Regions from separate parts of the Clostridium neonatale genome, predicted to be linked through region 2. Evidence: a T-box and tRNA genes for the amino acid it is inferred to sense, from the RefSeq annotation. Region 2 holds a T-box; the other holds one or more tRNA genes.
The links. A T-box is a leader RNA that pairs with one kind of tRNA and senses whether it is charged. The one in region 2 lies ahead of thrS (threonine--tRNA ligase), so its partner is inferred to be a tRNA-Thr.

Region 1 (10,175 bases), on a different contig from region 2:
TCTCAACATAAAAGTTGGCAGGACTTACTTCTATACCGCACCATGCTCCTTAGGTATTTTACCTAAATTACGTGGATCGTTTTGCCTGCGACTAGCATCGACTTTCAACCACAAACCTAGCTTTACATTATTATTATATAGCACTTTTAGCTAAGGTCAAGAGTTTTATACTTTTTGCCGAATTTTCTTGTAGTATTTTATAAGCCTCAATCATTGTGCTTCCAGTAGTGGTTACATCATCTATAAGTATAATATTACAGTCAATCACATTAATTCCTTTCTTTACTTTAAATGCGCCCTTTATATTTTCACTACGTTCATGCTTATTAAGCGTCTTTTGTTCTGCTGTATCTTTGTACTTGATTAAAATTTCAACAGCTTCTATATTTAGCTTCTCAGATACTTTTTTTGCTATATATTCACACTGATTAAATCCTCTTTTCTTCTTGGATTTCTTCGAAAGTGGAATATAGGACAACATGTAATTATCATATTCTATATTATCTTTAATATAATCTGATAGAAAATCCGATAGTATATCGCCAGCTGAAAAATCCTTTTTGTATTTTAAATTTAATATCAGCTGCTTCAAAACACCGCCATAATATCCATAACTACTTATATCTGAATCTATTATATTAATTTTCTTAATGCTTTTTAAACATGATAAGCATATCTTATGACAATCTTCTGCTTTACATATTATACAATAATTTTCACTTGGATATATTAATTCTAATAAGGATTCTAAAAATACATTTACCATTTTTCGAATTAATTTAATATGCATTTTAGATTTTTTTATAATTCTCTCAATTTCTTTTCCCATACTTTTTTATTGAAATCTCTTGCCATATCTTTCGCTTTCTCAATATCTTCAGAAACTTCATTACACACAAGCAAAACCTCTGGTAAAGTAAGATTGACACTTCTCATTTGTCCACATATATATAAGATCTTCTTGTATGTATATTTTTGATCTTCACTAAATAAAACAACAGCATCATCCATATAGCAGTATTCAAGTAACTCCTCTATCTTATTTGTTATTATGAATATTGCCTTATCCTTAATTTTTGATACTCTCTCACACTTTTTTATTTCTTCTATTTTATTAGCTTTTATTATCTTAACATCTTTTATTTTTAATTTTTTTATAAAATATTCATATACAGAATCAAGTTTTTCCTTATCTGGAACATAAATCGCAACCTTATGTTTACTATCTTTGAACCATTTTAAATAATCATATAATGTATATGGTATATCTGTATTTAAATTTATCCTTGTAGTTATTATCCTTGGTTCAACAAATGGTTGTTCATAGTTATAAGCAGCTAATTCAATTTTCTCACCTATAAGAGATATCTTTTCTATGCAGTAAGCTATAATCTTATTTCCCATGTTACTGCAAAATTCTAACAATTCTCTTATTATAGTTCCATTTAAATTAGAAAAGTATGTTATATCGTCAAGGATAACTAATTCATATTCGCCTTCTATATATGCTATATTTTTATAGTTAATAAATGTAATATCAGATGAACTACTACCTCTTTCAATAAAAGAATGAGTTATTGTTGAGTTTTTTTCTCTAATTGCTGCTATTAGTTCCCTATTCTCAACACCTTTTCCCCAAACATATAATATTTTTTTATTACTATTTGAAATTGTATTTATAATATCACAAAAAATACATGAAGTATTAAATGGAACTGTAATTATAGTTAGATACTTTATATTCTTTCTATACCAATAGTTAATTTTATCTACTGCATATTTTAGATTTTCTTCTTTAACTTTACATACTACCCCCATAAATATCTCCTTCCATCTATTTACTCTATGACATTATCATTTATTATATCTCTAATTCGATATTGAAGCGCTGAATATCTTTCCATACTATTAGTGTTATTTATCATATATAAAAGTGCCTTTTGAAAACCAACTACTACAACTAACTGTTTTGCTCTTGTTATACCTGTATATAACAGATTTCTATTCATGAGAAAAGGTGATCCCATAAATGCCGGAATTATTACAACCTTAAATTCACTACCTTGACTTTTATGAATAGTAGTCGCATAAGCTAGATCTAGTTCATCCAAAAAGTTAAAATCATAAAACACTTTTCTTTCATCATCAAAAATTATTGTTAAATTCTTCTTTTCTTCATCAATATTTTGAATAAATCCTAAATCACCATTAAACACACCAACACCCTCGTCTTCTCCAAATCCACCAATTCTGATCCATTTTAGCGAATAATTATTTTTAGTCTGCATAATCTTATCGCCTTCTCTAAAAATTATATCTCTAGACTTTATTTCTTTTTTATTTGGATTAGGGGGATTAAACACTTCTTGTAATCTTTCATTAAGATTAATTACCCCCAACACTCCTTTTCTCATAGGTGTAAGTACTTGCATGTCTTTTAATACATCCCACTCTGTATTAAATTTAGGAAGACGCCTCTTCATTAAATCTATAATTGTAGTTAAAATGTTATCTATATTCTCCTGATTTATAAAGAAAAAATCCTTATCTTTTTGGTTTAATATTGGCATTTCACCTTCGTTTATCCTATGAGCATTAACAACTATTAAGCTTTCATTTCCTTGTCTGAATATTTCCTTCAAACGTACTACCTTAATATATTCACTCTCTATTAAATCTCTTAATACATTTCCTGGCGCTACAGATGGTAATTGATCAACATCGCCTACAATTATTAATCGTGTACCAAGCTTTATAGCCTTTAATAGATTGTGCATAAGCATTATATCAATCATAGATGCCTCATCAATAATGATAACATCACAGTCTAATGGTGATGACTCACCTTTTTCAAAAACAGATTCGTCTTCATCAGATACTCCCATTTCAAGAAGCCTATGAATTGTCTTCGCTTCTCTTCCTGTAGACTCTGTCATTCTCTTTGCTGCTCTTCCTGTAGGTGCTCCTAGAAGCACTCTCATTCCATTATTCTCATATATGTGAATGATAGCTTTTATTATCGTTGTTTTACCTGTTCCTGGTCCACCTGTTATTATTTCTATTCCACTATTAAATGCTCCAATTATAGCTTCTTTTTGTGATTCTGCAAATTTTATTTTTTGCTCTTTTTCAAATACCCCTATTTCAAAGTTTATATCAGAATTGATAGTTTGAGTTTCTTGTAATCCAAGAGTAATAATTTTCTGAGTAACGCCAAGCTCACAATAGTAGTATGGCAATAAAAATCCCATTTCTGTATCATTTATCTTTTCTATAACTATTTTCTGCTTAGCAGACATATCATATAAATTTTTTTCTATAAGTTCTTCTGGTACCATTATATTTTTCTTACATTCCTCTATTATATTAGCTTTTGGCATAAAGGTATTTCCTAAGGCACAAAACTGATTCATAACATATTTTATTCCACTTTGAATTCTAAAATCAGAATCATTTTTTATACCTATACTCATAGCTATCCTATCTGCTGTTTTAAAACCAATTCCTGATATTTCTTCACAAAGTATATAAGGATTCTCAGATACAATATATTTAGCATTTGGTCCAAATTTCTTATATATTTTCACACATTGATTACTTGTAACACCATGTTTGCTAAAATATAAAATTATATCTTTTAAACCTTGCTGCTCAATATATGATTCATATATTATTTGAAATTTCTTTTCTCCAATTCCCTCTATCTCCATGAGTCTCTCTATATGGTTTTCCATTATATCTAAAGTTTCTTCTCCAAACTTTTCTATTATCTTCTTAGCAGTTATAGGACCTATTCCATGAATCACACCTGCGCTTAAATATTTTTCAATCCCATCAATTGAGTTTGGAAGAATTTCTTCGTAGTCTTGAATATTAAATTGATTACCAAATTGTTTATGCACTGTCCAGTATCCAGTTAACTTTACATTTTGACCTTCCTTTATAAAAGGTACTGTACCAACAGCGCTAACTAAATTTTTATCAGCTCTAATCCTGCATACAACATATCCTGTTTCTTCACTTTTAAAAACAATATTTTCAACAAAACCATTAAGAACTTCCACTACTATCTCTCCAAACTATGATTTAAACTTATACTTCTCTTTATATTATTTTAATTATATCATAAGTTTAATTTATAATTTTATACTATTTATTGAATACTTCTCTTCTATTATATAAGTACAGGAATATATCATCCTATATTCTTTTATATCCATATTCTCAAAATATATATTTCTAATTTAAGTCAATGTTTATAAACGATTGTCACATATTTTAAATTTTAAAAAAGCAGGAAATTAATTAAAACTTCCTGCTTCTATAAATACTAAATATATTTTTTGATTTCTTCTACCTTATTTAATTGTTCCCATGGCAGATTAAGATCTGTTCTGCCAAAGTGGCCATAAGCAGCTGTTTGCTTATATATAGGTCTTCTTAAATCAAGATCTCTTATTATAGCTCCTGGTCTTAAATCAAATACCTTTTCAACTATTTCAACTATTTTATCATCTGATAGTTTTCCTGTTCCAAAAGTATCAACAGTTATTGATACTGGTTTAGCAACTCCAATAGCGTAAGCTAATTGTATTTCAAGCTTATCAGCTAATCCAGCAGCCACTAAGTTTTTCGCAACCCATCTTGCAGCATAAGCAGCAGATCTATCAACTTTTGTTGGATCTTTTCCTGAGAATGCTCCACCACCATGTCTACCATATCCACCATAAGTATCTACTATAATCTTTCTTCCAGTTAATCCAGAGTCACCTTGTGGTCCACCAACAACAAATCTTCCAGTTGGATTTATAAAATATCTTGTTTTATCATCTAATAATTCTTGTGGTACTACTGCTTTAATAACATGTTCTTTAAGATCCTTTTCTATTTGTTCTAATGTAACATGCTCATCATGTTGAGTAGATATTACTATTGTATCTATTCTCTTTGGTTTTTCATCTTCATATTCAACTGTTACTTGTGTCTTACCATCAGGCCTTAAATAGCCTAATGTACCATCTTTCCTTACTTCAGTAAGTCTTCTTGATAATCTATGAGCCATATGAATTGGTAACGGCATATATGCATCAGTTTCATTTGTAGCAAAACCAAACATCATTCCTTGGTCTCCAGCACCTACTGCTTCAACCTCATCTTTCTCACCTTTTCTTGATTCTAAAGCTTCATCAACACCCATAGCAATATCTGCTGATTGTTCATCTATTGTTGTCATAACAGAACAAGTATCGCAATCAAATCCGTATTTAGCTCTATCATATCCAATTTCTCTAACAGTTTCTCTAACTACTTTAGGAATATCAACATAACAATTTGTTGATATCTCTCCCATTACCATAACCATTCCTGTTGTTGTACATGTTTCACATGCTACTCTAGCATTTGGATCTTGTGCTAAAATTGCGTCTAATACGCCATCTGAAATTTGATCACACATTTTATCTGGATGACCTTCTGTAACTGATTCTGATGTAAATAATCTTCTCATATTTTTCTCCTTCCGCTTGTACTCCTTATCTTTAATCATGAAATAATTCGAGTAAAAGTGAAAAATCTCACACTTCTTAATATTTTTTATACTGTCTTAAAAGAAATACCTTTTATATGCAATAAAAAAACTCTTCGATAAGAAGAGCGCGATTACACAATACTTTCTTATCTTGTAGAAAATCTTTCTACAGGAATTGGCACCTTGTAATTAAACAGGTTGCCGGGTTTCACTGGGCCCTATCCCTCCACCTCTCTTGATAAGAGTAACAATATTTTATTTTCGTAATTTATTCTACCACATAATATTTTTATGGTCAATATTATACAATAAACATAATATATCATATAATCTATAATATATTCTATTCATGCATAAATTGATACAACTATTTACTTTTCAACTTTTATTTCAAGATAAAATAAAAAACTCAGAATAATAATTCTGAGTTTTGGTGGAGGAAGATGGATTCGAACCATCGAAGCGAGACGCAACAGATTTACAGTCTGCCCCCTTTGGCCACTCGGGAATTCCTCCTTAATTGGAGCTGGCAATAGGAATCGAACCTACAACCTGCTGATTACAAGTCAGCTGCTCTACCGTTGAGCCATGCCAGCATATTTCTTATTTAATTGTTATAATATAAATATTTGGTTTAAATGGTGGAGGAAGATGGATTCGAACCATCGAAGCGAGACGCAACAGATTTACAGTCTGCCCCCTTTGGCCACTCGGGAATTCCTCCACAATTGGAGCTGGCAATAGGAATCGAACCTACAACCTGCTGATTACAAGTCAGCTGCTCTACCGTTGAGCCATGCCAGCATATTTATATTTTTTAGATGGTGGGCACAACAGGGCTCGAACCTGTGACCCCCTGCTTGTAAGGCAGGTGCTCTCCCAGCTGAGCTATGCGCCCATCTAATGGTGGAGGAAGATGGATTCGAACCATCGAAGCGAGACGCAACAGATTTACAGTCTGCCCCCTTTGGCCACTCGGGAATTCCTCCATTAAGTTTTGTTGGTGTTTTTGTTCACATCAACAATAGTTAGTATATATTCAAAGTACTTATATTTCAACTCTCATATATGCTTATTTAGATAAATTATATCGCTATATATTCTATTTACTCTTTATTTCTTCATTTTAATACACTAAACATATTTATTTTTTAGTATAGAATTAAGTTCTTCAATATCTATAAGCGGACTTAATATTTCTTCTATTTTTTTATATTCGCTTTCAGGCAATCTCCTTTTTAATTTTCTGAACGCTTTTATGATTTCATCTTCACTACATGTATTAAGCTCTTCTTTTACTAACTCTATTTCAAATGTTGATAATGGTGAAAGTATACTATCAAGTTCCTTTGATTGACTATTATCTAGTTCTTCTAACAGAATTACATCATCAACTTTGCACAAAGATCTTGTATCACTAAATACTTCAGTGCTTTGCATTGGATCATCTTTTTTATTATCTATATCTGGATTCCAAAATAATGCTATAGACATGTTCATTATTAAAGTAAGTGTAAATATTATAAATATAATAATTTTTTTCATTTTCTCCTCCTTACATTAGTATTTATTGCCATTTATTTATTTTTATATACTATTTTTTCATTTTCCTAAATATACATATTCTATAAGGAGGGATGCCTTTAATGAATTTAGATAATAACCATAGTTCCAAAAGCTTTTCATACAAGCTATCTCATGAATTAGAAAAATACATTAATTCTAATACAATAATTGTTTGTATTGGCACTGATAAATGCATAGGTGATTGCCTTGGTCCATTAGTTGGTTCAATATTAACTGAAAATTTCTTTCCATTGCCAGTATACGGGACATTATCAGAACCAATCCACGCACTAAATATAGATGAACGTTTAAATAAAATAAAAGAACTTCATCCAACTGCTAATATCATAGGTATAGATGCATGTCTTGGAAATCAAGATGATATAGGTGAAATTCGCATTAGAGACTATGCTATTCATCCTGGAAAAGGAGTAGGAAAAGAGCTTCCCGAAGTAGGTATGGCTTCTGTAATAGGTATTGTAGATTCTAGCGAAAATTCTGATTTATTCTTTTCTAGAAGCATCCGATTATCTTTTATTATGGATATGGCAAAGATTATATCTAGATCATTAATTAATGCTTATAATTTAAATAATGATTTATTTCCTAAGCTTTCGCTAGACATTTGAATTAATACCTAAGCTTTAATTACTTTTTTAATTTTATAAAAAGCATCGAGAGATTTTCAATAAAAAGAAAATCTCTCGATGTTTTATTCTATAAGAACTATTTGTTGTGAATTTACTTCTCTATCTAATCTATCTAAATACCCTAATACTTCTCCTGATCCATTAACAACACATTCTTCTGCCCCTTCTGCAACTGTCACTGCTACACCGGTTTTAAATTGAATAAGCTTATCCAACCCATTAATCAATGAACCTCCACCAGTCATTACAATTCCCTTTTCAATAATGTCTGCTGCTAATTCCGGTGGTGTTCTTTCTAAAACGATCTTTACACAGTCAACTATACTTTGCACTGGCTCTTGTATTGCAAGTCGTATTTCTTCTGTATTAATTTCAACTTCATCTGGTAGACCTGTAACTAAGTTTCTACCTTTCATCATACATGATAAATTTCTGGCATTTTTAAATGCTGAACCAATATTTATTTTTAATTCTTCAGCAGTTTTCTCGCCAATCATTAATTTATATTCACTTCTTACATACTTTATTATAGAGTCATCGAACTTGTCTCCTGCAATTTTAATTGATTCTCTTTCAACAACTCCTCCTAAAGATATAACAGCTATATCACAAGTACCTCCACCAATATCTACCACCATACATCCATTAGGCTTAGTGATATCAATTCCTGCTCCTATAGCAGCAGCAAGAGGTTCTTCTATTATGCGAACAGTTTTAGCACCTGAATTCATAGTTGCATCAATAACTGCTCTTTTTTCTACTTCTGTTGCTTCTGATGGTACACATACGACAACATTTGGTGCTCTTAAATTTCGCTTGCCAGATGCCTTTTTAATAAATTCCTTCAACATTTTTTGAGTAAGATCATAATCAGATATAACACCATCACGTAAAGGTCTTACTGCAACAATGTTTCCCGGGGTTCTACCTATCATTTTTCGTGCTTCGTCACCAATGGCTAATATATTCTTATTATTATTATTAATTGCTACAACTGATGGTTCTTTTAAAACTACACCTTTTCCCTTTGCATAAACTAGAACTGTTGCTGTTCCTAAATCTATAGCAAGATCTGTCCCCGTTCTCCAAAAGCTCATTTTTATTCACTCCTATAATACATATTACTTCCTTACTTTACATAATTCTACTAATTATATATTATAGTCGTTATTCTTCTAAGATTCAATAGCTTTATATTTCATTTTAGTAGCTTCTCCACCTCTAAGATGTCTTTCTGATTTATTTAATTCTAAAATTGAGTGTGTTTCCTCTGCAATTTCAGGATTAATTTTGGGAAGTCTTTCTGTCATATCCTTGTGTATAGTACTTTTACTTACTCCAAATACTTTAGCTGTTTTTCTAATTGTTGCTTTAGAATCAATTATATATTTAGCAACATCTAAAACTCTTTCTTCTATATAATCTTTCATTATTTTTTCCTCCTAGCTTATACATTTATCTTAATTTTTTATTTTCTACTTATTGTTCGTAATTATTAAATTATTATTCTACGATTATTGAAAAATAGTATTTTATATTAACCAGCCTCTGACTGATTAATATAAAATATAATTATTATTTTGTTTTTAATTCAAAATATTTCTCTGGATTTACTTGATTTCCATTTGCATCAATAACTTGTAAATTTAAAAATTGTCCAAATGTTTCTTCATCAAAAACCTTAGCAGTATTTCCCACTTTACCAATTACTTGGCCGGCAGTAACTTTTTGGCCTTCTTTTACTGAAACATTAGGATCAAGATTACTATATCTTGTCTTTAATCCATTAGCATGCTTTATTTCTACAACTATACCTTCTTCTACTCCAGAATTTGAAGCAGTACTTACCACGCCCTCTGCTGCTGCTTTAACATCAGTTCCGATCTTAGCATCTATATTAACTCCCCTAATAGTTCTAAATGTATTTTCTTCAATTTGAACAGGCTTAGGATAAGTATAAGTTCTACTTTCAATACCATCTACTGGATTAATAAATTTAACTACTGCTGTTGTTGATACAGAAGTTGAACTTTGTTTGCTATTTTCTTCTTTTTTAGGTTCACTTTCTTTGTCATTATTAGGTTGAACTTTGTTCTCCACTCTTTCTGCATTAGGAATTTCTGTAGTAGCCATATCTTTGTTTTTTTCTTCATCGATGTTAAGTGTCACTTGATTATTTAAATTCTTTTGTGAATCATCTACATGATTCTTAGATAACATCTTATAAGAGATAGTTCCTACTGTGACTACTATGCAAAGACAAAGAAATAAAGCAATATAAAACCCCTCCTTCTTAAATAAATCTCTTAATTTTTGTTTAAAATTTTTGTTCATCCATGAACACCTCCTTCTTCTATTCTTTCCGTTTTATGAAAAATAATACATATATAACATTTTTTATTTATTATTTTTAATAATTTTTTTTAGAAGGA
Region 2 (10,175 bases):
TTGCTAGAACTTATAATTTAGGTTGAAAATTATATATATTTGTAGTTCATTAGATATGATGCCTGTTATACTTATATTTATAGCAAAAATTTTTATTTATAATCATGAATAAAGAGGTGTTAAAAGTAGTGAGAGTAGAATATATAAAAGATGATAGAAAAAGATTTTTAGATTTGTTATTGTTAGCAGATGAACAGGAAGATATGATTGATAAATATTTAAATAGAGGAGATATGTTTGCTTTATACGATGATGATTTAAAAGGTATATGTGTAGTAACAAAGGAAGAGGATAGAATATATGAATTAAAAAATATTGCAACATATGAAAAATATCATGGAAAAGGATATGGGAAAAAAATAATTCAATATATATTTGAATACTATAAGGAAAAATGTGATGTTATGTATGTTGGAACAGGAGATAGTCCTCTTACATTACCATTTTATAAAAAATGTGGATTTATTGAATCACATAGAGTTAAGAAGTTTTTCATTGATAATTATGACCATCCAATATTTGAAGGTGGGAAGCAATTGGTTGATATGATATATCTAAAAAAGGAATTATAATTTACTTTTATGTGTAATAGTTTTATATACTATACAAAACTATTATTAATAGATAAAATATATGTGGAATTATTACACAAGATATAATAAGGAGTTTTATAATTATGAAATATTATTTTGCACCACTTGAAGGGGTTACTGGATACATATATAGAAATGCATATCATAATTTATTTGGACAGATTGATAAATACTTTACTCCATTTATTTCACCAACTAGTAATGAAGGATTTACGACAAGGGAATTAAATGATATATTACCAGCACATAATGAAGGACTGCCTATAGTACCTCAAATACTTACCAATAATGCTGAGTATTTTATTCGCATAGTAAATGCCTTAAAGGATTTTGGATATGATGAAATCAATTTAAATTTGGGATGTCCATCAGGTACAGTTGTTGCTAAGCATAAAGGATCAGGATTTCTTTCTGAAAGAGAAGATCTGGATAGATTTTTAGACGAAATATTTTCAAAGTCAGATGCAAAGATATCAATAAAAACAAGAATAGGTAAAGATGATCCAAATGAATTCTATGAATTAATAAAAATATTTAATAAGTATCCCTTAGAAGAGCTTATAGTTCATCCAAGAATACAAAAGGATTTTTATAAGAATAAACCTAATAGGGAAATATTTAAAGCTGCATTATCTTCAAGTGAAAATCCAGTTTGTTATAATGGTGATATTTTTAATTTTAGCCAATATAAAGAATTGATAAGAGAATGTCCAAATTTAGAATGTATTATGCTTGGAAGAGGAATTATTGCAAATCCAGGATTAATAGGAGAAATTAAAAATAATAAAGTGGCTGATAAAGCGACCTTAAAAGCATTTCATGATGCAGTTTATACTGGGTATAAAGGAATTCTTTCAGGAGATAAAAATGTACTATTTAAGATGAAGGAATTTTGGTTCTATATGATACATATGTTTGCAGAAAGTGATAAATATGCAAAGAAGATAAGAAAAGTAAATAGGGCAAATGAATATGAAGCTATTGTATCCATGATGTTTAATGATTTAAATATAGAAGAAAATAATTTAAGAGGATTTAAATAATAAACATTGATTAATATTATAAATGTGAAATATTTTAAATAGATTATATAATTTTAACAGGGATTATATATTAAAAGGCGGGAATGAGTTAATCTGCTTTTTGTTCTTTAGGGAATTATATTATCTTGTATCTGTGGACGGGGTGCCCCCTGATGGTATAAGTTATTTTTGATAATTATTGTAATGAATTAATGTAAGGTTCCTAAAGAACAAAAAAATTATATGCGCCTGGCCTTTTCTTCGGCAAGCTCAGAAAATCCAGAATGCGCTAAAAAAATCGACGGCTCATAAGACTTTTAATTAAAGTTATTGACTGTTAATGTATTTATTTTTTGAGAGGAAAAGGTTACACAGTCGCCTTGGCGATTTTTTTGTAAGGAAAATTATAAATTTATGTTTTTTATATAAATGCACATTCTATATGTAGCTGTGTAAGATGATTTGACAATATCACTAATTAGTGATATATTAAGCTCATGAAAGATATAAAAAAGTTAATTAAAGAAAATGAACTAGATTTATCTACTTTGGTTGTTTTTACAAGAGCAGAACATAAAATTCATAAAAAAGAATACCAGACAATCAAAGAAAGCGGACTTACTCCGGCTCAATTTGGAGTATTAGAAGCTTTATATAATAAAGGTGACTTAAAGATATATGAGTTAATAGAAAAGATATTAACCACATCTGGGAATATAACAGTAGTAATAAAAAATTTAGAAAAGGATGGATTAATTAAAAAAAATGCAGATCCGGAAGATAAGAGATCATGCATAATATCATTGACTCAAAAGGGTAAAGATTTTATAGAGGAAATTTTACCTAAACATATTAAGAATATTAGCAATATTTTTCAAATTTTAAATGACGAAGAGAAAGTTATGCTAAAAAGCATACTTAAAAAATTTAAAAACATATAATTATTTAAGAATAAAAGTAAAAACAAATTTTTAGAATTTTATCACTAATTAGTGATAAATAGAAAAGAGAGTATTATGGAAGATTTAAGAACTATAGAAAAGATATTTAGAGGACCAGAATTTCATATGGTTGGAGATGGATTTAGGGTATCACAATACTTACCAGTAGGAATAAATGACATGAAGCGTTTATCCCCAATGATATTATTAGATTATCATGCACCACATTATTATGAACCATCATCTAATATTCGTGGTGTTGGGGCTCATCCTCATCGTGGCTTTGAGACTGTGACTATTGCTTATGAGGGAAAGGTTGAACATCACGATAATAAAGGAAATCATGGGATTATAGGGCCAGGAGATGTTCAGTGGATGACTGCTGCATCAGGAATTTTGCACAAGGAATATCATGAAAAAGAATTCAATAATAAAGGTGGAACTTTGCATATGATTCAACTTTGGGTTAATTTGCCTAAAGACAAAAAGATGACAGAGCCTAAATATCAAACTTTATTAAAAGAAAATATGGGCATATTAAAGCTTGATAATAATCAAGGAGAAATTAGCATTATATCTGGAGAAGTTAATGGAGTAAAAGGGCCAGCTAGTACATTTACTAAAATAAATCTTTATAATGTAAATTTAAAAAATCATGGAAAGACTATTTTAAGTGAACCAAGCAATTTTAACACAGGAATACTTGTATTAAAAGGTGAAGTTAAAATAAATAATGATACAGAAGCTAAAGAGAAAGATTTTATTTTGTTTGATAATGTACAAGGTAATATTGTAGTTGAGTCAGTAACAGAGGAAAGTCTCTTCATTGTATTAAGTGGAGAACCAATAGATGAACCTATTGCTTCACATGGTCCATTTGTTATGAATACTACAGAAGAAATATATCAAGCTTATGAAGATTTTAGAAATGGTAAGTTTGGAATAGAAGAATTTTAATAATAATATTTATAGATTATATAAAGTTAACAGGAGGAAGAAAAATGAGTAAAGTACTATATATTAAAGCAGACATAAAAAATGAAGGTGAATCAAGAACTTTTAAGGTATCTGATAAATTTGTAGAAGAATATAAAAAGAATAATCCAAAAGATGAAGTAATAGTTTTAGATTTATATGAAGAAGGTATAGACTTCTTAAGACCAGATGATTTAGGAAAATTATTTGCACTTAAAGATGAAGAAAGTAAGAATAACCCAATATTAAAATATGCATATCAATTTGCAGAGGCAGATAAGTATATAATTGCGGCGCCAATGTGGAATTTAAGCATTCCAGCAATATTGAAAGACTATATTGATTATATAAGTGTTACAGGAATAGCATTTAAATACACTGCAGAAGGCCCAGTTGGACTTTTAAAAGATAAAAAGGCAGTATATGTAGTAGCTAGAGGTGGAGATTATACAAACTCACCATATGAAATGGGAGAAAGATATTTAAGAACTATATTAGGATTCTTTGGAATTACAGATATAGAGACTATTTCACTAGAAAATATGGATGTTATTGGTGCTGATGTTCAGGGTAAAATTAATGAGGCAATAAAAAGAGCAAGTTTGATTGCAGAAAATTTTTAATCAGATAATTATAATAAAATAATTAAAATGTTTTCAATCCAAAATATTCATATTGAATAAAGAGAAAAAAGTGATATAATAAAGATACAGTAACCTGAGATGTACGAATAGCTTATTATATTCAACCTACATAATATATTCGGGATTTACAATATACTTATGGATATAGGGCTTCAGTAATTTGTAATTAAGGATTGTCCATAATTGCAGCAGAAGATTATAAGAGGTAAGTTGAGTTTAACCCACCTGCAGGGAGCAGGTATTGAATATGTAAGCAACGGCATGTTGGGTATTGCTTTGAATTTTAACTTTGCTATATAAGTTTATATATTTTTAAAATGTAGGTAAAGTAGAGAAAGAAGCTCAATGAATATAGATGCTTCTTTCTTTATTTTTACTTAAACATAAAAAGCAGTTTTAATTGTATAAAACTATTTACAATTAAAATTAAAAGGAATATAATGCAAATATAAAGTTAAGTGCACATAACTTTAAAGTTAAATATAAAATAAGCAATGAAAGGGAAAAGTATTATAGAGTACAATTTTTAGAGAGAAAATGCCACCGGCTGAGAGCATTTTTAAATATGACTATAAGAAAAACTACCCTGGAGCTATGACTGATTAGCTGAGTATTTAGTGAAATTTTATTACATACAAGAATTTATATAATTTATGCAATAAGAAGTTTCTCTAAATTTGGCGAAATGTCATCGGTTAGTAGAACCGTTAAGAAACAGTTAAGATGAATTGAATTTTTTAATTCAATTTGGGTGGAACCATGGATGTTTAGCATTCGTCCCAAGATTTTTGGGACGAATGCTTTTTTGTTATATTAAAATTAAAAAAATATTATGATTACTAATAATTTTATTAATTATATTTTGAAGTAATGAAAAAAATTGATAATAAATTATTAGAAGGGAGATAGAAAAATGAGTATAAAAGTAAAATTAAATGATGGATCATTAAGAGAAGTTGAAGAAAATTCAAGTGTTTTAGATCTTGCAAATTTAATAAGCAGGAATTTAGGTAAAAATGCAATAGTAGGAGAAGTAAACAATACCCTAGTTGATTTAAGCCATAAGTTAAAAGATAATGATGAGGTAAATATCTTAACAACAGATAATGAAAAAGCTGTTGAAGTGCTTAGACATTCTATCTCTCATATTATGGCTCAAGCTGTAAAGAGACTTTATAAAGATGCAAAACTTGCTATAGGTCCCTCAATAGAAAATGGATTTTATTATGATTTTGATATAGAAAAACCATTAACTACTGAAGATTTAGAAAAAATAGAACAAGAAATGAATAATATCATTAACGAGAACTTAAAGTTTGAAAGAATGGATGTTTTAAGAGAAGAAGCGTTGAATTTAATGGAAGAAAAGAATGAACCATATAAGGTAGAGCTTATTAATGATCTTCCAGAAGGAGAAAAGATATCATTATATAAGCAAGGTGATTATGTTGACCTTTGTAGAGGACCACATATTCCATCAACAAAGTATGTAAAAGCATTTAAGCTTACAAGCGTAGCTGGGGCTTATTGGAGAGGTAATGAAAAGAATAAGATGCTTCAAAGAGTATATGGTGTAGCATTTAAAGATAAAACAAGTCTTGAAACTTATCTTCATAACTTAGAAGAAGCTAAGAAGAGAGATCATAGAAAACTTGGTAAGGAATTAAAGCTATTTACATTTGCAGAAGAAGGACCTGGATTCCCATTCTTCTTACCTAAAGGAGTAATTCTTAAAAATACATTAATTGATTTCTGGAGAAAACTTCATTATGAAGCAGGTTATGTTGAAGTTGAAACACCAATTATGCTTAATAAGAAATTATGGGAAACTTCTGGTCACTGGTATCATTATAAAGAAAACATGTATACTTCAATGATTGATGGAGAAGAATTTGCACTTAAGCCAATGAACTGTCCAGGTGGAATGCTTGTATATAAATCAGAAGCGCATTCATATAGAGATTTTCCAATGAGAGTTGGAGAGCTTGGAAGAGTGCACAGACATGAACTTTCAGGAGCACTTCATGGACTTATGAGAGTAAGAGCATTTACACAAGATGATGCCCACATATTCATGCTTCCAGATCAAATAAAATCAGAAATAAAAGGTGTTGTAGAACTTATTGATAAAGTGTATTCAAAATTTGGATTCAAGTATCATGTGGAATTATCTACAAGGCCAGAAGATTCTATGGGGAGTGATGAAGAATGGAATTTAGCAGAAGATTCTTTAAAAGGTGCTTTAGAAGAATTAAATTTAGATTTTATAGTTAATGAAGGCGATGGAGCTTTTTATGGTCCTAAAATAGATTTTCATCTTGAAGACAGCATAGGCAGAACATGGCAATGTGGAACAATTCAGCTTGACTTCCAGCTTCCTCAAAGATTTGAGTTAGAGTATGTTGGAAGCGATGGGGAAAAGCATAGACCAATAGTTATCCATAGAGTAATTTTCGGAAGTATAGAAAGATTTATAGGAATATTAATAGAACACTTTGCAGGAAAATTCCCAACATGGCTTGCACCAGTTCAAGTAAAAGTATTACCTATATCAGATAAATTCAATGATTATTCAGAACAGATTAAAAATAAATTAGAGAAAAATGGAATAAGAGTTGAAATGGATTATAGAAATGAAAAAATAGGTTATAAAATAAGAGAAGCTAGAAATGAAAGAGTTCCTTATATTATTGTTATTGGTGAAAAGGAAGAAAATGAAAAGAAGATTTCATTACGTAGCAGAAAAAATGGTGATGAAGGAAGCTTAGAGTTAAAAGAATTAATTGATAGAATCAATGATGAAGTTATAAGTAAATCATTATAATATTGTCCAAGATAAATAAATTGTGTAGAATCAGAATTTAGTGTATAATAACCGAAATCCAATATATGATATGCTCGATTGTAGGGAAATTTTAGCTAAAAATTCTAATGACAGAGGCTGTGCCCAAAAATGTTTGCTCCAAAAACAAGTTTTGGACAAACAATTTTGGAACAGCCTCTGCCAAAGAATTTAAAAGCTGAAATTTCCAATACAATACTACGCATATTCATATATTGGATTTCTTTGTTTTCTCCAAAATCATAAATACCTAATTTATTTTAGTTATGATTAATGTTATTTTATTCCTTTAAATATAGTTTCAATTAATGCAGAAAATTATTAAGGCACATATAAAAATTGACCTTAACCCGCATAAAATAAGGAAATTCTTAAGAATTTATATTCTTATATTTATATATTGTTGCCTTCTTAAAAATGATAAAATATTAACTTGTTTAAATAACTATTCTATAATTTAAAAATGTATTTATATAAATATTAATAATGCTGAAAATCTGAGCTTTATTTCGGTGTTGTTCACTAAATTTTAGTTTCATGTATTTTGTTTAAGGTATGTAATGAAGTGTTATGATATAATGAAAGAATATCAAAGATTTTAGCTCACATAATAAAGCTTTGTTTGGGAATTTGGAAATTATAATTAGTTAGATTATTAAGAAATAACTTTTAAAATTAAGAGGTGAATAAGTATGAAAATTAATAAGATTTCTATTGTAGGAATGGGAGATTTGGAGATTTTATTTGGAAATTATTTCGTAGAGAAATTAGGAAAAGATGCAGGTAAAATTGGAAATGAGCTTACCTTTTCTCATTTAGGGCAATTATGTATTGGAATTCCAAAAGAAGAGTATAAAAGGGCTATGTTTAATGATTTGGATGATTTTTTTAATTCTATAAATATTCTGAAGGTTAATGAATATTTATATGATAAGATTAAGGCTATGGAAGAATAATATTAAGTTACTATGATATTATCAAAAATAATTTACACCCTTAAGGGACACCTCGTTCACAGGTTATATCCAAATATAATTTCCTAAAAAATAAAAAAAGCTTGACATTGAGTCAACTCCAAGTGATATGTTATAGAAGGAATAATAAATTTATTTATTAGTATAAGTAGTACTGATGAAAAAGATGAAACCAAAAGCAAATAATTTGTATTTTGATAATCTTATTGAAATTACTTTATATAAAAATATGGCTCAACACTAAAAGCTGTGCTTGACAATATGAAGCAAGAATTTTTTTGAATGTAATAAACGTGCATTGGCATCTTAATTCTGTCGAGAACACATTTTGGTGTTGAGGCAAAAATATTTTATATAATTAACAAAGAGATGGGAGGAATATAAAAATGACAATTTCAGAAGTAAGTAAAAAGTATGGACTTACACAAGATACTCTTCGTTACTATGAACGTATTGGATTAATACCTTATATTAACCGTACGTCAAGTGGGAGAAGAGACTATACAGAAGAGGCTTGTAAATGGATTGAGTTTATTAAATGCATGCGTTTAGCTGGACTGCCAATAGAAACTTTAATTGAATATGTAGCACTTGATCAAGAAGGAGATTCAACTATAACTGCTAGAAAAGAATTACTTGTTGAGGAACGTGAAAAGCTTATAGAAAGAATAAAAGAGATGCAGAAAACTTTAGAACGTTTAAACCATAAGATTAGCAGATATGAAGAAGCAGAATTAACAGGAGTTTTAAGTTGGGGAAAGTAGTTTATAATAGTGTAAAGATTAAAAGCTGGGAATCATGCAATTCTCGGCTTGATTTATGATTGTTTTAATTAAAGTTATTGTATTCTATTCGATTTATATTTTATAGAGGATCATATCATAGTCATTTTGGCGATTTTTATTAAGTAAATGGTGCTAACATGAAAAGTTGTATGAAAAGGTATAAATTTAAATGTTTCAGACAACAGTTAAACCATAAGTTGTGCAATTATTTATAAATTTAAATATTATTTTTTTAAGGGAGAAGTATTATGTTTAGTTTAAAAGTTGATTTAATAAAGGGGAACATATTAAAGTCATTAGTAATTTTTGCAGTACCGATTTTTATTTCATCTATATTTCAGCAGTTATATAACACAATGGATACAATGATTGTAGGAAATTTCTTAGGTGATACATCATTAGCTGCAATAGGGGCCTGCGGAGCAGTATATGAATTACTAGTTGGTTTTGCACTAGGTATAGGTAATGGGCTCAGTATAGTAACTGCAAGAACTTATGGTTCAAATGATGAAAATTTATTGAAAAAATCTGTAGCTGGGTCCATAGTTATTGGAATATTGGTAACTATTGTAATCATGATAGTATCAAAGCTGTTTTTGTATTCATTATTAGAATTATTAAATACACCTGAAAATATAATAGATGAATCGTATTCATATATATATGTGATAACTATATTTGTTGGTGTTATGTTTGCATATAATTTATTTGCAGGATTATTAAGGGCAATAGGCGATAGTGTTATGCCGTTAGTATTTCTTATTATATCTTCAATAATTAATGTAGTCTTAGATATATTATTTATTACAGAATTTAATATGGGAATTAAGGGAGCAGCTGTTGCAACTGTTATTGCACAAGGGATTTCAGCTCTATTATGTGTTATCTATATATACAAAAAAGCTCCAATTCTTATACCATCTAAAAAACATTTTGCTTTTGATAAAGAATTGTATAAAGAATTATTAGGGCAAGGATTTTCAATGGGATTTATGATGTCTATAGTATCTGCAGGAACAGTTATATTGCAAACCGCAATTAACAACTTGGGCTATCTTATCATTGCTGGACATACTGCAGCACGTAAACTTAATAGTTTTTGTATGATGCCTGGTATGACTATTTCAATGGCTTTATCAACTTTTGTTTCTCAAAATAAAGGAGCGAATCAAGGATATAGAATAAGAAAAGCAGTAAGATATGCTAATATTCTAGTCATTTGCTGGGGGATAATAATTTCTGTATTTTTATTTTTTGCAGCACCAACAATGGTAAAAATATTATCAGGATCTACTGAAAGTACTGTTATATACAATGGAGCAAAATATTTAATAATAAATGCACCATTTTACGGGATTCTGGGTATTCTTTTAAATTTAAGAAACTCATTACAAGGATT

Region 1: it has a tRNA-Thr gene. The T-box ahead of thrS (threonine--tRNA ligase) is inferred to sense a tRNA for this amino acid. The anticodon was not compared.

The regions. Positions count from the first base shown of each region.
Region 1 is NZ_UICR01000001.1:573,970-584,144, reverse strand. Features, by position in the region: gene CNEONATNEC86_RS02820 (ComF family protein) at 134-829, opposite strand; gene CNEONATNEC86_RS02815 (hypothetical protein) at 802-1,818, opposite strand; gene recD2 (SF1B family DNA helicase RecD2) at 1,839-4,064, opposite strand; gene metK (methionine adenosyltransferase) at 4,331-5,506, opposite strand; SAM riboswitch class I at 5,671-5,772, opposite strand; tRNA gene CNEONATNEC86_RS02800 (tRNA-Tyr) at 5,959-6,043, opposite strand; tRNA gene CNEONATNEC86_RS02795 (tRNA-Thr) at 6,049-6,123, opposite strand; tRNA gene CNEONATNEC86_RS02790 (tRNA-Tyr) at 6,167-6,251, opposite strand; tRNA gene CNEONATNEC86_RS02785 (tRNA-Thr) at 6,257-6,331, opposite strand; tRNA gene CNEONATNEC86_RS02780 (tRNA-Val) at 6,350-6,425, opposite strand; tRNA gene CNEONATNEC86_RS02775 (tRNA-Tyr) at 6,432-6,516, opposite strand; gene CNEONATNEC86_RS02770 (hypothetical protein) at 6,662-7,072, opposite strand; gene yyaC (spore protease YyaC) at 7,174-7,722, shown strand; gene mreB (rod shape-determining protein MreB) at 7,806-8,840, opposite strand; gene spoIIID (sporulation transcriptional regulator SpoIIID) at 8,919-9,173, opposite strand; gene CNEONATNEC86_RS02750 (M23 family metallopeptidase) at 9,319-10,077, opposite strand.
Region 2 is NZ_UICR01000002.1:510,566-520,740, reverse strand. Features, by position in the region: gene CNEONATNEC86_RS14015 (GNAT family N-acetyltransferase) at 105-572, shown strand; gene CNEONATNEC86_RS14010 (tRNA dihydrouridine synthase) at 677-1,636, shown strand; gene CNEONATNEC86_RS14005 (MarR family winged helix-turn-helix transcriptional regulator) at 2,113-2,556, shown strand; gene CNEONATNEC86_RS14000 (pirin family protein) at 2,632-3,513, shown strand; gene CNEONATNEC86_RS13995 (FMN-dependent NADH-azoreductase) at 3,558-4,154, shown strand; T-box leader at 4,661-4,960, shown strand; gene thrS (threonine--tRNA ligase) at 5,089-6,999, shown strand; gene CNEONATNEC86_RS13985 (hypothetical protein) at 7,710-7,973, shown strand; gene CNEONATNEC86_RS13980 (MerR family transcriptional regulator) at 8,378-8,755, shown strand; gene CNEONATNEC86_RS13975 (MATE family efflux transporter) at 9,025-10,175, shown strand, end outside.